2 regions of the Priestia sp. TSO9 genome follow, and region 1 is predicted to be linked to the other one. Evidence: riboswitches for the same ligand, from Rfam matches in the RefSeq annotation. Region 1 holds a riboswitch; the other holds the start of a gene.
What was found. Region 1 has a riboswitch for S-adenosylmethionine ahead of metK (methionine adenosyltransferase). Riboswitches for the same ligand answer to the same signal wherever they lie in the genome.
Positions count from the first base shown of each region.

Region 2: linked by a shared signal. The riboswitch ahead of LJC66_RS06775 (trans-sulfuration enzyme family protein) and the one ahead of metK (methionine adenosyltransferase) in region 1 are both predicted to bind S-adenosylmethionine.

Region 1 covers NZ_JAJEKD010000015.1:1,835,542-1,842,172, forward strand. Annotated here, with positions in the region: gene LJC66_RS24640 (alpha/beta fold hydrolase) at 1-614, opposite strand, end outside; gene LJC66_RS24645 (gamma carbonic anhydrase) at 723-1,250, shown strand; gene LJC66_RS24650 (phosphatase PAP2 family protein) at 1,442-1,966, shown strand; gene LJC66_RS24655 (glycosyltransferase family 4 protein) at 1,985-3,130, shown strand; gene metK (methionine adenosyltransferase) at 3,163-4,365, opposite strand; SAM riboswitch class I at 4,498-4,615, opposite strand; gene pckA (phosphoenolpyruvate carboxykinase (ATP)) at 4,990-6,579, shown strand; gene LJC66_RS24670 (DUF2584 domain-containing protein) at 6,614-6,631, opposite strand, start outside.
Region 2 covers NZ_JAJEKD010000009.1:794,505-801,135, forward strand. Annotated here, with positions in the region: gene LJC66_RS06765 (spore coat protein) at 172-1,200, shown strand; gene LJC66_RS06770 (hypothetical protein) at 1,270-1,932, shown strand; SAM riboswitch class I at 2,099-2,216, shown strand; gene LJC66_RS06775 (trans-sulfuration enzyme family protein) at 2,288-3,433, shown strand; gene LJC66_RS06780 (trans-sulfuration enzyme family protein) at 3,417-4,598, shown strand; gene LJC66_RS06785 (hypothetical protein) at 4,923-5,189, opposite strand; gene LJC66_RS06790 (SIMPL domain-containing protein) at 5,252-5,911, opposite strand; gene putP (sodium/proline symporter PutP) at 6,140-6,631, opposite strand, start outside.

The DNA.
Region 1 (6,631 bases):
TCTTCTCCTGCCTGCATCACAAGAAGCGGGACATCAGGCAAACGATCGATATCTTTAAAAGCTAAGTTGACAGCTTGGATCAATTCCCGGTACCATCTTACAGAAACTTTTGTAACATACAGTGAGTCATTTTCATCTTCATCTCGAACTTCTTGGTTTCTTGTTGCTTTTTCAACAGTGAGACCTAAATCGAAAAGTTTGTTCGGCATGACTTTATTTAACCCTTTAGATAGCATATCTAAATAAGCCGGTACTTGCTCTTTTAATCCTAGACAAGGAGAGGAAAGAATCGCACCCCATATAGGGAGGTTTTTTGTCTGGAGCGTACGAATAACCGCCAGCCCTCCCATACTGTGACCTAACAGGAAAATAGGCAAATCATATTTTTGCGCTTCACGTACCCATTCTTCCACTTCATACACATATTCATCAAAGGATAGGATATGTCCTCTTCTTCTTGTTGTTAAGCCTTGGCCAGGAAGGTCTCCCATAATTACGTGCATTCCAACCGAACGCCACATCTCAATCAGCCAGCGATAGCGTCCGTGATGCTCCGCTGCTCCATGGACCATGACAATAACGCCTTTTGGATTTACTGCTTCCCATTTATGCATTTGAGTTACTCCTTCTTCCTTTTTTTTGTTTACCTGCTTAAAAAACCTTTGTACACTTACATTAGAAGATTTACTACTTTTTTTCAACTAATAAAGGGAGATGATTTGATGATTTATCCATATAAAGAAAAAATGCCTACCATTGCACCCAGCTGCTTCATCGCAGACTATGTCACGATTACTGGAGATGTCACCATTGGTGAAGAAAGCAGCATTTGGTTTAACACTGTTATTAGGGGAGATGTTTCACCTACGATTATTGGTAAACGAGTAAATATACAAGATCAATCAACACTCCACCAAAGCCCAAATGCTCCTTTGCTTATTGAGGATGATGTAACAGTAGGACATCAAGTTATTTTACATAGCTCCATCATCCGCAAACGCGCGCTCATTGGCATGGGTTCTATTATTTTAGACGGTGCGGAAATTGGTGAAGGTGCTTTTATCGGTGCTGGAAGCTTAGTGCCTCCCGGTAAAAAAATACCGCCTAATACTCTCGCACTCGGCCGACCTGCTAAAGTGATCCGCACTCTGACAGAAGAGGATTTAAAAGATATGCAGCGCATTCGTACAGAATATGTAGAAAAAGGGCAGTATTATAAGTCTATTAAGAAATCTGATTCTTCATTATAAAGGAAACGTTCCCTCAGAAAGTCATACTGAGGGAATTTTTTTAGTATCTCCACAAACTCTCCAATCATGTTCTATTCTCTCCACAATTGTAAAGAAATTTCCATATTAATTTACATCGTTTTAGTACTGCCTCCACAATTAAAGATTAAACTGAATAATAAAGACGTATCTATTGAAAAGGGAGCGACTCTATGAAAGCCAAGTTAATTCAGTATGTATACGATGCCGAATGCCGATTATTCAAAAGCGTAAACCAACATTTTGATCGAAAGCACTTAAATAGATTTTTACGTTTACTCACTCACGCCGGCGGAGCCACGTTTACCATTGTGATAGCGTGCTTGCTGTTATTTCTGCATCCTTCATCTGTCGCTTACGCTTGTGCGTTTTCTCTAGCCGTTAGTCATATTCCTGTGGCCATTGCTAAAAAACTATATCCGAGAAAACGACCTTATATTCAATTAAAACATACAAAAGTATTAGAAAATCCATTAAAAGATCATTCATTTCCATCTGGGCATACAACAGCTATTTTTTCGTTGGTTACCCCTCTTATGATTGTTTATCCAGCCTTCGCTGCTGTTCTTTTGCCTCTTGCAGTAACGGTAGGAATTTCAAGAATTTATCTCGGTCTGCACTATCCGACGGATGTCATGGTAGGCCTGATACTGGGCATCTTTTCAGGTGCTGTTTCACTGAACATATTTTTAACTTAATTAATAGGAGGAGTACTAATGAGAATTGCTTTATTTACGGATACATTTGCTCCAGAAGTTAACGGAGCTGCTAAAACACTTTATCAGTTTACTCAGTACGTCAAATCAAAGCAAATTCCCATCCAGGTATTTGCTCCTGAATTTGCTCATGATCAGTCATTTTCAACGTATGTTCACCGTTCGCCCAGCATGCCGTTTTTTCTTTATCCAAACAGCCGCTTTTCATTGCCAAACGTTCTAAAAATTAAAAAGCAGCTGCAGGAATTCAATCCTTCTATTATTCATTTGGCCACTCCTTTTACAATGGGGCTTTGCGGCTCCTATTACGGGAAAAGATTAGGTGTTCCTCTTGTCGGCTCTTATCATACCAATTTTGATGATTATTTATCTCACTATGAACTTGAAAAAATGCGTGTACCACTGCAAAAATATATGAAATGGTTTTATAAACCTGTACAAAAAATATTCGCTCCCTCTGAAGTGACCAAACAGCAGCTAGAAGAACAAGGGTTTCACAACGTATCTATTTGGTCGCGAGGAGTAAATCATAAATTATTTCACCCCCACTATGACCGCTTTGATATTCGCATTAAATATAATATTAAAAAGCCCTACATTTTAACGTATGTAGGAAGATTAGCTAAAGAAAAGAACGCTGATTTTTTAATAAAAATCGCACGATCTCTACCGGATCATATCCGCCATCAAATTCACTGGGTTATTGTGGGAGACGGCCCTTTAAAAGAACAAATGCAGCAGCAAGCATCTGAGCATATGACATTTACAGGCTTCCTTGAAGGTAAGCAACTTGCTCATATCTATTCATCATCTGATTTGTTTGTTTTTCCTTCAGAAACAGAAACCTTCGGAAATGTTGTACTGGAGTCTCTTGCTTCTGGAACTCCTGTAGTGGCAGCAAATGCAGGAGGAGTTAAACAGATGGTTCAGCATGGGCGAAACGGCTACCTTTGCAAACCTCACTCCTTAGAAGAATTCAGTTCGGCTATTACAGATTTACTCGATGATTTGCATCAGCGGCTTCACTTTGGCCATGCAGCGAGACAATACGCTCTTACTCAATCATGGGACGCCATTTTTCAGCATTTGCTTTCAGAATATGAAGGTGTCGTAGAAAAATCTGCTGCAGGTATTCAATGGGCATAAAAAAAATCTCCGTTTTCACGGAGATTTTTTTATTATTTAGCTAAAGCTTGAGTTTTTAATGCTTCCGCTTTGTCTGTGAACTCCCAAGGAAGCTCCACATCCGTACGACCAAAGTGGCCGTAAGCTGCTGTTTGCTTATAAATTGGGCGACGTAAATCAAGCATTTTAATGATGCCTGCTGGACGTAGGTCAAAGTTTTTGCGTACTACGTCTACTAGTACTTCTTCAGAAACTTTTCCTGTACCGAATGTATCAATTGAAATAGATACTGGTTGTGCAACACCAATTGCATATGCTAGTTGTACTTCACATTTATCAGCAAGATCAGCTGCTACAATGTTTTTCGCAACATAACGAGCTGCATAAGCTGCTGAACGGTCTACTTTTGTTGCGTCCTTACCAGAGAATGCACCGCCGCCGTGACGAGCATATCCGCCGTAAGTATCAACGATAATTTTACGACCAGTTAAACCAGCATCTCCTTGAGGACCGCCGATTACGAAGCGTCCTGTTGGGTTAATGAAATACTTTGTATTTTCATCAATTAACTCGTTTGGAACAACTGGATTAATAACATATTCTTTTAAGTTACGTTGAATTTGCTCTAACGTTACTTCTGGGTGATGCTGAGTTGAAATAACAATTGTATCGATGCGAACAGGTTTGTTGTTTTCATCATATTCAACTGTTACTTGTGTTTTACCATCCGGGCGAAGGTAAGGAAGAATTTCTTCTTTACGTACTTCTGTTAGACGGCGAGCAAGTTTATGAGCTAATGAAATTGGAAGAGGCATTAGTTCTTTTGTTTCGTTACATGCATAACCAAACATTAACCCTTGGTCTCCAGCTCCGATTGCTTCGATTTCTTCATCTGACATTTGACCTTCACGTGCTTCTAACGCTTGGTCTACACCAGCAGCGATATCAGCTGACTGCTCGTCGATAGATGTTAATACTGCACAAGTTTCAGCATCAAATCCATATTTTGCACGAGTATAGCCAATTCCTTTAATTGTTTCACGAACTGTTTTAGGAATATCCACGTAAGTAGAAGTTGTAATTTCACCACTTACTAAAACTAAACCAGTTGTTACGCTTGTTTCACAAGCAACACGAGCATTTGGATCCTTTGCTAGGATAGCATCAAGAATTGAGTCAGAAATTTGGTCACAAATTTTATCGGGATGTCCCTCTGTAACAGATTCTGACGTGAACAGACGACGTTGTGTTGACATCAGTTTTCCTCCTTATAAATACGATACATTGTGATACGGTACTCATTCCCTTATTTTCATTACACGTTAAAAAATATAAAAAAACCTTTCCTTGTATCGAGGAAAGGTATCAAATTCTACATAAGCCTTTCACTCTTATCGATCAAGGTTGTGCCCTTGCATCAGGTTAGCACCTTATCGTCTACACAAAAAAATGACGATGGTTGCTGGGTTTCATAGGGCCTGTCCCTCCACCAGCTCGGGATAAGAGAGTATCCGTTCAAGGACATATAATACATGAAAAAGCGCTTCACTGTCAACAACATTCAAATGGAAATCATCTCTTTATGTTTGAATCTGTTTTAATGTAACATACTCAAATTCTGAAATAGTACATCTTATTAAGAATTATCACTAAGTTTAGTTAATAAGACAGATCAAAATAAGGCTTTCATTTAAAACAGCTTCACTTTTTTCGCTTCTAGCACATATACATGTGTCTAAAATAGGTATAACGTACATTTTTTTATAATACACAAACATTTTTAGTTAAATAGTATAGAATAATTAAATAAATGTGTTATACTAATTATAAATTTCAAACATTAATGAATAAATAATAGCTAAAAAAGGAAGGTAGTGCACATGAGTACTGTTGATATGTCTATCGAATTAAATGGTTTGCTTCAATTAAAAACAACAAAACACCAATTATCTGTTCCACAACTTGTTGAAAAAATTCTAGCTCGACGCGAAGGAACGCTGACTTCTACAGGTGCTGTGTCAGTCGAAACCGGAAAATATACAGGTCGCTCTCCTTTAGATAAATTTATTGTAAGCGATGCTGTGTCTTCAAAAACGGTTGAATGGGGACCTGTCAATCAGCCAATTTCTGCTCAGCGATTCGATGCGCTATACAAAAAAGTCTTAACCCACTTAAAGAAGCAGGATGAACTTTTTGTTTTTAATGGATATGCTGGAGCTGATAAAAAGTATCAGTTACCAATTCAAGTAGTTAATGAATTTGCATGGCACAACCTATTCGCTCAGCAGTTATTCATTCGCCCTTCAGCCGAACAAAAAACAAATGATGATGTGAAGCCGTTTACAATTGTAGCAGCTCCAACGTTCAAAGCTGATCCTGAAACAGACGGGACGAACTCTGAAACCTTCATTATTCTTTCGTTAGAGCGACGTATTGTGCTAATTGGAGGAACTGAATACGCTGGTGAAATGAAAAAATCTATTTTCTCAGTGATGAACTTCTTGCTTCCTCAAAACAATATTCTATCCATGCACTGTTCTGCTAACGTAGGAGAAGAAGGTGACGTTGCATTATTCTTTGGTTTATCTGGAACGGGTAAAACAACGCTTTCTGCTGATGCAAACCGTCGTTTAATCGGAGATGACGAGCACGGTTGGTCAAGCTCTGGTGTATTTAATATTGAAGGAGGATGCTACGCGAAGTGCATTCAGCTTTCCGAAGAAAAAGAACCGCAAATCTTCAATGCAATTCGCTTCGGCGCCGTACTGGAAAATGTAGTGTTAAATCAAAATACGAAAGTAGCAGATTACAATGATAATAGTTTAACAGAGAATACTCGTGCCGCTTATTCAATTGACTCTATTGATAATATAGTATTGCCAAGCGTTGCTGGGCACCCTACAGCTATTGTCTTTTTAACTGCCGATGCTTTCGGGGTCTTGCCTCCAATCAGCAAGCTTACAAAAGAACAAGCGATGTACCATTTTCTGAGCGGATACACTAGTAAGTTAGCTGGAACAGAGCGCGGCGTAACATCGCCACAGGCTACTTTCTCTACATGCTTTGGTGAGCCTTTCTTGCCTCTTGCTCCAACAACTTACGCAGAAATGCTAGGAAAGAAAATCGATGAACATAATGTAAATGTCTACCTTGTAAATACTGGATGGACCGGTGGTGAATACGGCATCGGCGAACGAATGAAGTTAAGTTACACTCGAGCTATGGTTCAAGCAGCCCTTGAAGGAGAACTAGCTAATACCGAAACAGTAACAGACGCTATTTTTGGTTTATCGATTCCAACTCATGTTCCGGGAGTTCCTGATGAAGTGCTTCAGCCTTCTAAAGCATGGAACGATGCAACAGCTTATAATCAAAAAGCAACTGAGCTTGCTGCTAAATTCAAAGCGAACTTCAAGCGTTTTAATGATGTGGCATCTGATATTTCCACATTAGGAGGACCTAGGGTCTAATAAAAAACCGATCGTCTTAGAGACGATCGGTTTTTTAGTTAGTCGAATGTAA
Region 2 (6,631 bases), on a different contig from region 1:
AATGCAGGAAATCAATAGCTGTACATGATACGTATATATACAGTATGAATGACCAATAAGGATAACTAATAAGGAGGAAAAACAATGAGTAACTATTACTATGGCCAAGAACAAGGGCAAAATCAAAATCCGCGCCAAAAATCAAGCGAAAAACGCAGCCAAAATATACAAATGCCTGATAAAGGCTATTCTTCTCACTTCAAACCCCTAAAAGGAAGAGTGGTGACCGTTTATCGTGGAGGACCTGAATCTAAAACAGGTTATTTGGTTGACGTGCAATCAGATTATTTAATCTTAGCAGTGGAAAGCAACAATAACAATAATAACAATAATGGTGAAAATGACAACCAAAACAATCAAAACAACCAAAATAATAATCAACAAGAATATACACTTGTATATTATCACTTAGCGCATGTAAAAAGTATCACTGAAGATACTATGTCAAATTCGGCACAAACGTTTACTGGAATTAGCGCAGAATTAGAATTATATCGAGGGAAAACTTTTGCTACAACTTTATCATTGATGAAAACTAAATATGTGCAGGTTAACCAAGGTGGACCGGAGAAAAAAGCAGGTCAGCTTCTTGATGTCTTAGGTTCATTTGAATCTGCTTATATAGTACTACTCACAGAAGACGACGGTGTCATCTATATTAATACTGAACACGTTAAGAGTGTGAGTGAATATCAAAACAACGATGGAGATCAAACTAATCAATCTGCAAATGAACTCTTAGTGAGCCAAGAACCAGAATATATGAAATCCAAAAGCTTTAACGATCTTTTTGCCCACCTTTCTCATAAATGGGTATCAATCAATAATGGAGGACCTGAAGCTGTAGAGGGCGTGTTAGTACAAAGCCGAAATGGTACATTTACACTTGTGCAGAATAATCAAGTATTACGCTTACAGCCAAGACACGTTAAAACCATTTGTGTAGGAGCAAAAGGGGCTTTTAAACAAAACGATAACAATCAAAATAATGAAGAAACAGAAGAAAATGGAGAGACTGAAGCTGCAAAGTCTACAGAAGAACGTACAGGAAGCCGTACGGGAGAACGTACAGGTGGACGTACAGGACGCCGCACGGGTGGACGCACAGACGATCGTTCTCGAGGACGCCGCACGGGTTCACGCTCTTCAACACCGGCTGAGAAAGTTATTAAAACGAAAAATTATCGTTGGAAAGCATGATGAAATGGAACATAAAAGGTGCTTATAAAGCACCTTTTCTATCATATGGGAAAAAGGAGGAGAATGAGAATGAGTATGAATCATTATATCAATAAAATTGTGGAGTTAGATATTTCAGGTAAAACGACATTTGTTGGCAGACTTATTGATCTTGGATTAGATATTATGGTTTTGTATAATGGACATGATTATTTGTATATTCCTCTTTTACACATGCATGGTTTGCGGGAAGTATCTGAAGAAGACTATACGGTTTTACGTGAAATAGAAGAGAACTTAATAGAAGAAAGTCAGCGAATTTCTTACCGTAATATTTTACAGCAGGCAAAAGGGAAATTTATTGAAATTTATGTAACGGGAGGGAAATCATTGCATGGCTATATTACAAGCGTGCTGAATGATTATCTCGTGTTTTATTCTCCAGTGTATAAAAATGTCTTTGTTTCTCTGCATCATTTGAAATGGCTTACCCCTTACAGCAATGAGTTAACCCCTTATTCTTTAAGTGACAAAGAGCTCCCAGTAAGACCTGCCTCTGCACCTTTTGTCAGAAACTTTGAAGAGCAGCTTAAAAAATATGAAAATCAGCTGGTCGTATTAGATTTAGGGGATCAATCAGAAAAAATTGGCGTACTTAAAGAAGTTTCTAATAATATTGTTGAACTAATTACGGCAAATGGAGAAAGTATGTATTGGAAGTTAGCTCACGTGAAATCTGTGCACTTGCCTTAGAAAAAGAGACCTCGCTTTCGTCTCTTTTTTTATGTGCTTATCAGGACAAGTATATTGAATAAACAAATGAGATGATTTAAATTTTTTAGAAAATTATGTTGACAATAAAGAAAATCTTTATTAAAGTTATTAACAACAAACGTTAACCACCAACAATTATATAGAACTCTTATCAAGAGTGGCGGAGGGACTGGCCCTGCGATGCCCGGCAACCATCAAATGAAACATTCATTTGAACGGTGCTAATTCCTGTGGAACATCAGTATTGTTCTAACAGATGAGAGAAATCGTGTATAAACGAACACTCTTCCATCTGTGAAGAGTGTTTTTTATTTTGAGTTAAGGAGAGAAATAGATGAAAATTGAAACTTTATTAGTTCGTTCAGGAGTAGGTCGTGACCCTTCAACAGGTTCTATTACAACACCCATTTACCAAGCATCAACATTTGCTCATCCTGCTTTAGGGCAAAGTACAGGATTTGACTATGCACGTACGGCAAACCCTACTCGTACAGCATTGGAAGAAGCAATTGCTGCTTTGGAAAAAGGAGAAGTAGGAGTAGCATTCGCTTCAGGAATGGCGGGTGTAATGGCAGTTTTAGCACTATTTAAAAACGGAGATCATTTAATTGTATCAGAGGATTTATACGGAGGAACGTACCGATTACTAAATGAAATCTTTTCAGAGCAAGGAATTACTGTTTCGTACGTCAACACAGCCCATCTCGAACAAGTAAAAGATGCGCTTCGTTCTAATACAAAAGCTTTATTTATTGAAACACCTACGAATCCAATGATGCACGTGACTGATTTGCCAGAAGCAATTGCGTTAGCTAAACAGCATGATTTGCTTACTATCGTTGACAATACCTTCATGTCGCCTTATTATCAGCGTCCTTTAGAGCTTGGAGCAGATATTGTGATACATAGCGCAAGCAAATACATTGGGGGTCATAATGATGTAGTTGCTGGTCTTGTAGTGGCTCGATGTAGTAGCTTAGGAGAGAAAATTCGTTTTTATCAAAATGCAGCGGGGGCAATCTTAGGTCCACAGGACAGCTGGTTGTTATTACGCGGTGTTAAAACGCTAGCGCTTCGTATGGAAAAGCATAATGAAAACGCACTGAAAATTGCAAATTGGCTTACTGCTCATGATCTCGTGGAAAAAGTGTATTACCCTGGTCTTGAAACACATCCAGGCTATGAAATCATGAAGAAACAAGCAACTGGATTTGGAGGCATGATTTCTTTTGCTGTCTCACACCCTGATATCGTGTCAGTACTTTTAGAAAATGTCAAAGTTATTACATTTGCAGAAAGCTTAGGAGGCGTGGAAAGTTTAATGACATTCCCAGCTCGTCAAACACATGCTGATATTCCGGAGGAAATTCGAAATCGTGTCGGAGTAACAAACTGTTTACTGCGATTATCAGTTGGAATTGAGCACGCAGATGATTTAATTAAAGATTTGAAGGAGGCATTTGATGCATACCAACAATAATAAACATAGATTTGGAACGAACTTAATTCATGCAAATACAGGAATTGACGGTCATTTTGGAGCGGTTAACGTACCTATTTATCAGGTATCTACATTTAACCAAGAAGATGAGACGAACAACGGCCGCTATGACTATTCTCGTTCAGGGAATCCAACTCGTGAGGCTTTAGAAAACACCATTGCTCAGCTAGAAAATGGATACGCTGGTTTTGCTTTTTCATCAGGTATGGCTGCTATCTCATCGGTGTTATCTATTTTTGAATCAGGGGATGAAATTTTAGTTTCACATGATACGTACGGCGGGACATATCGTGTATTAACACGATTATTTTCAAAGTTTGGTATCAAAACAACTTTTGTTGATACAACGAAGGTTGAGAAAGTAGAAGAAGCTATCACAAAAGATACGAAGGCCATTTATATCGAAAGCCCTTCAAATCCATTTTTACAGGTAACGGATATTAAAGCAGTAGCAAGTTTGGCGAAGGAGCGCAATCTCCTTACAATTGTGGATAACACGTTTTTAACACCTTATCTACAGCAGCCGATTGACCTTGGTGTAAACATTGTGATTCATAGTGCTACAAAATACATCAGCGGCCACAGTGACGTCATTGGCGGTTTAGTTGTAGTAAGCGATGAAAAGCTAGCAGAAGAAGTAAAGTTTGTACAAAATGCTTTTGGTGCTATCTTGGGACCGCAGGATTGTTTTTTACTGCTTCGAGGAATTAAGACATTAAAAGTTCGTTTAGATCAGCAGTTAAAAACAGCGCTACAGTTTGCAAAATGGCTTGAAGAACAATCTCTAGTGAGCCGTGTATACTACCCGGGCTTAAAAAGTCATCCAGACCACAAACTGATTTCAGAACAAGCAAATGGATACGGAGCTATGATTTCTTTCCAAGTACAGGATGAAAAAGTAGCACGACATATTTTACAAGGAGTCAAATTAGCTTCAATTGGCGTTAGTCTAGGTGCAGTTGAATCCATTCTAACGCATCCTGCAACAATGTCTCATGCAAGTATCCCAAAAGAAGTACGTGAAGAAAAAGGAATTACTGATTCACTCCTTCGCCTTTCAGTAGGGTTAGAGGAATTTGAGGATTTGAAGCAAGACTTTAACGCTGTTTTTCAAAGCTTAGAAGAAAAAGCGTTAATTAAATAAAGAAAAGAGACTGGGACAAAAGTATTCTAGTTAAAGTTAAACAAGAACTATTAATCAAAATTACTGATTAATAGTTCTTGTTTTTTGTTGTTACGGTGAACGTAGGTTTCATCTATTTCGTTGCTTCTAGCGGTTGATTGGAGGGCAAGGCGTAGACTCCTGCGGGAAAAACGGAAGGGATGAGACCACGCAGTAGCACAAGCGACGAGGAGGCTCATAGGCAGCCCGCGGAAAGCGAAGCCTTGCACGGAAATCAACCGCGGTGTCACAAGCGGTTCAGCTCCTTTATCCCATTTGTTCGTCTTTACACTGGATTGATATCCGTTATACACAGCTATCTAAAAGGTTTGTGTATAGGGACGCAAGCGCAACTTTTTCATCAGAGGAAAGACTGCTGTTTAGAATTCTTTTTATGCCAAGGTGATATTTTACATACGGTGTTTGCCGGACGCGTGGATGAGTCATTTCATCTTTTAAATCTTTCATAATGGCTTCGTGAAGCTGATCTTCACTTGTCATGGCTTGTTTAGAAGCGAACGAACGGTTCAACCATAGGGTTTGATAAGCTGCTAGTAAATGTTCAGAAGTCATTGTGCAAAGAGCTCCTTTAGATTAGTTTCTTCATTATAATAATCTATAGTTTACCACAAGTATTAATACGTGTACGTAACTTTTACAGAAGCAGATACAATCAAGGACTGAGCTTGAATAGGGGGAGAGGCTGCTAATAACTTAGGCGAGGAGCCAGATGACTGATAGACAGGTCCTTCTTCGATTAAAATAGGAATTTGGTTAATAGGGAGCTGCAGCGTGTTGGCAATGGTAAAGGCCTTTTCTTTAGCGTTAAGCAAAGCTTTGCTTATCGCTTCTTGTTCATATTTATCATCATTTGTAACGTGGAATTGAAGATCTTGCGCTACGTTGGCTCCGCTTGAAAACGTAGCGTTATAAACATCGCCAGCTTGTTTTACATCTTGTACTCTTACTCTAAATAAGTGCTGTACTTCGTATCCTATAAGAATCGATTTTCCATCGCTGTAATCATATTTAGGATTTATAGTGAACGAAGCTGTTTCAATTTGCTGGTCATTGATTCCAAGTTTTTTTATCTCTTGCAGCAGAGTATTTGAAACAGCTGAATTTTCTTTTAAGGCTTCTTGAACATCTCGGTTTTCCGTGCGCGTTCCAATCGTCATGGAAATTTCATTTGGAATGGCTGAAGCACTTCCTTCACCAGTTACTTTAATTTCTCTATTTTGTGTATCTACGCGCAGTTGCTGTGTAGGTTCATAAGGGAAATAAGAATGTTGCATACCAAAAACCTCCTTTATTGATCTTTAGTATATATATGATAAGAAAAGGAGATTAAAAACAAAAAGAGATTGAGACATAACTAAATCAAACGCTAGAAGCACCTACATACATGAAATCTACATTCACCATACCAATAAAAAAATCCGAACGAATTTGATTCTTCATCAAGAATCAAATTCGTTCGGATCTTCCTTCAACTAACGTACTTTTCTTCAGCTTCTTTTTGTTTATTTCGATTCTTTAATTAATATTTCTTTCATTTCAATGAATTGATTTTGAACATCGTTTGACGGTTTCTTTGTTAGTAAACTTACAATAACAACAGCTAATAAGCTTAAAAAGAACCCAGGAATCATTTCGTAAAGGGCATCTTTCAATGGAGTATTTACCCAAATTAATACTGTAGCAGCACCTACAATCATCCCTGCAAGTGCTCCCCATCGAGTCATACGCTTCCAGTAAAGACTTAGTAAAATAGCAGGACCAAAAGCTGAACCAAATCCAGCCCAAGCATATCCAACCAGCCCTAAAATCGTATCACTAGGTTTTAAAGAAAGCAAAATGCCAATAATTGCAACACCTAAAACCGCAGCTCTTCCAACCGTCACAAGCTCTTTGTCAGAGGCCTTGCGTCGGAAAAATGTTTTATAAAAGTCTTCTGTAACAGAGCTTGCCGTTACAAGCAGCTGAGAAGAAATGGTACTCATAATTGCCGCTAG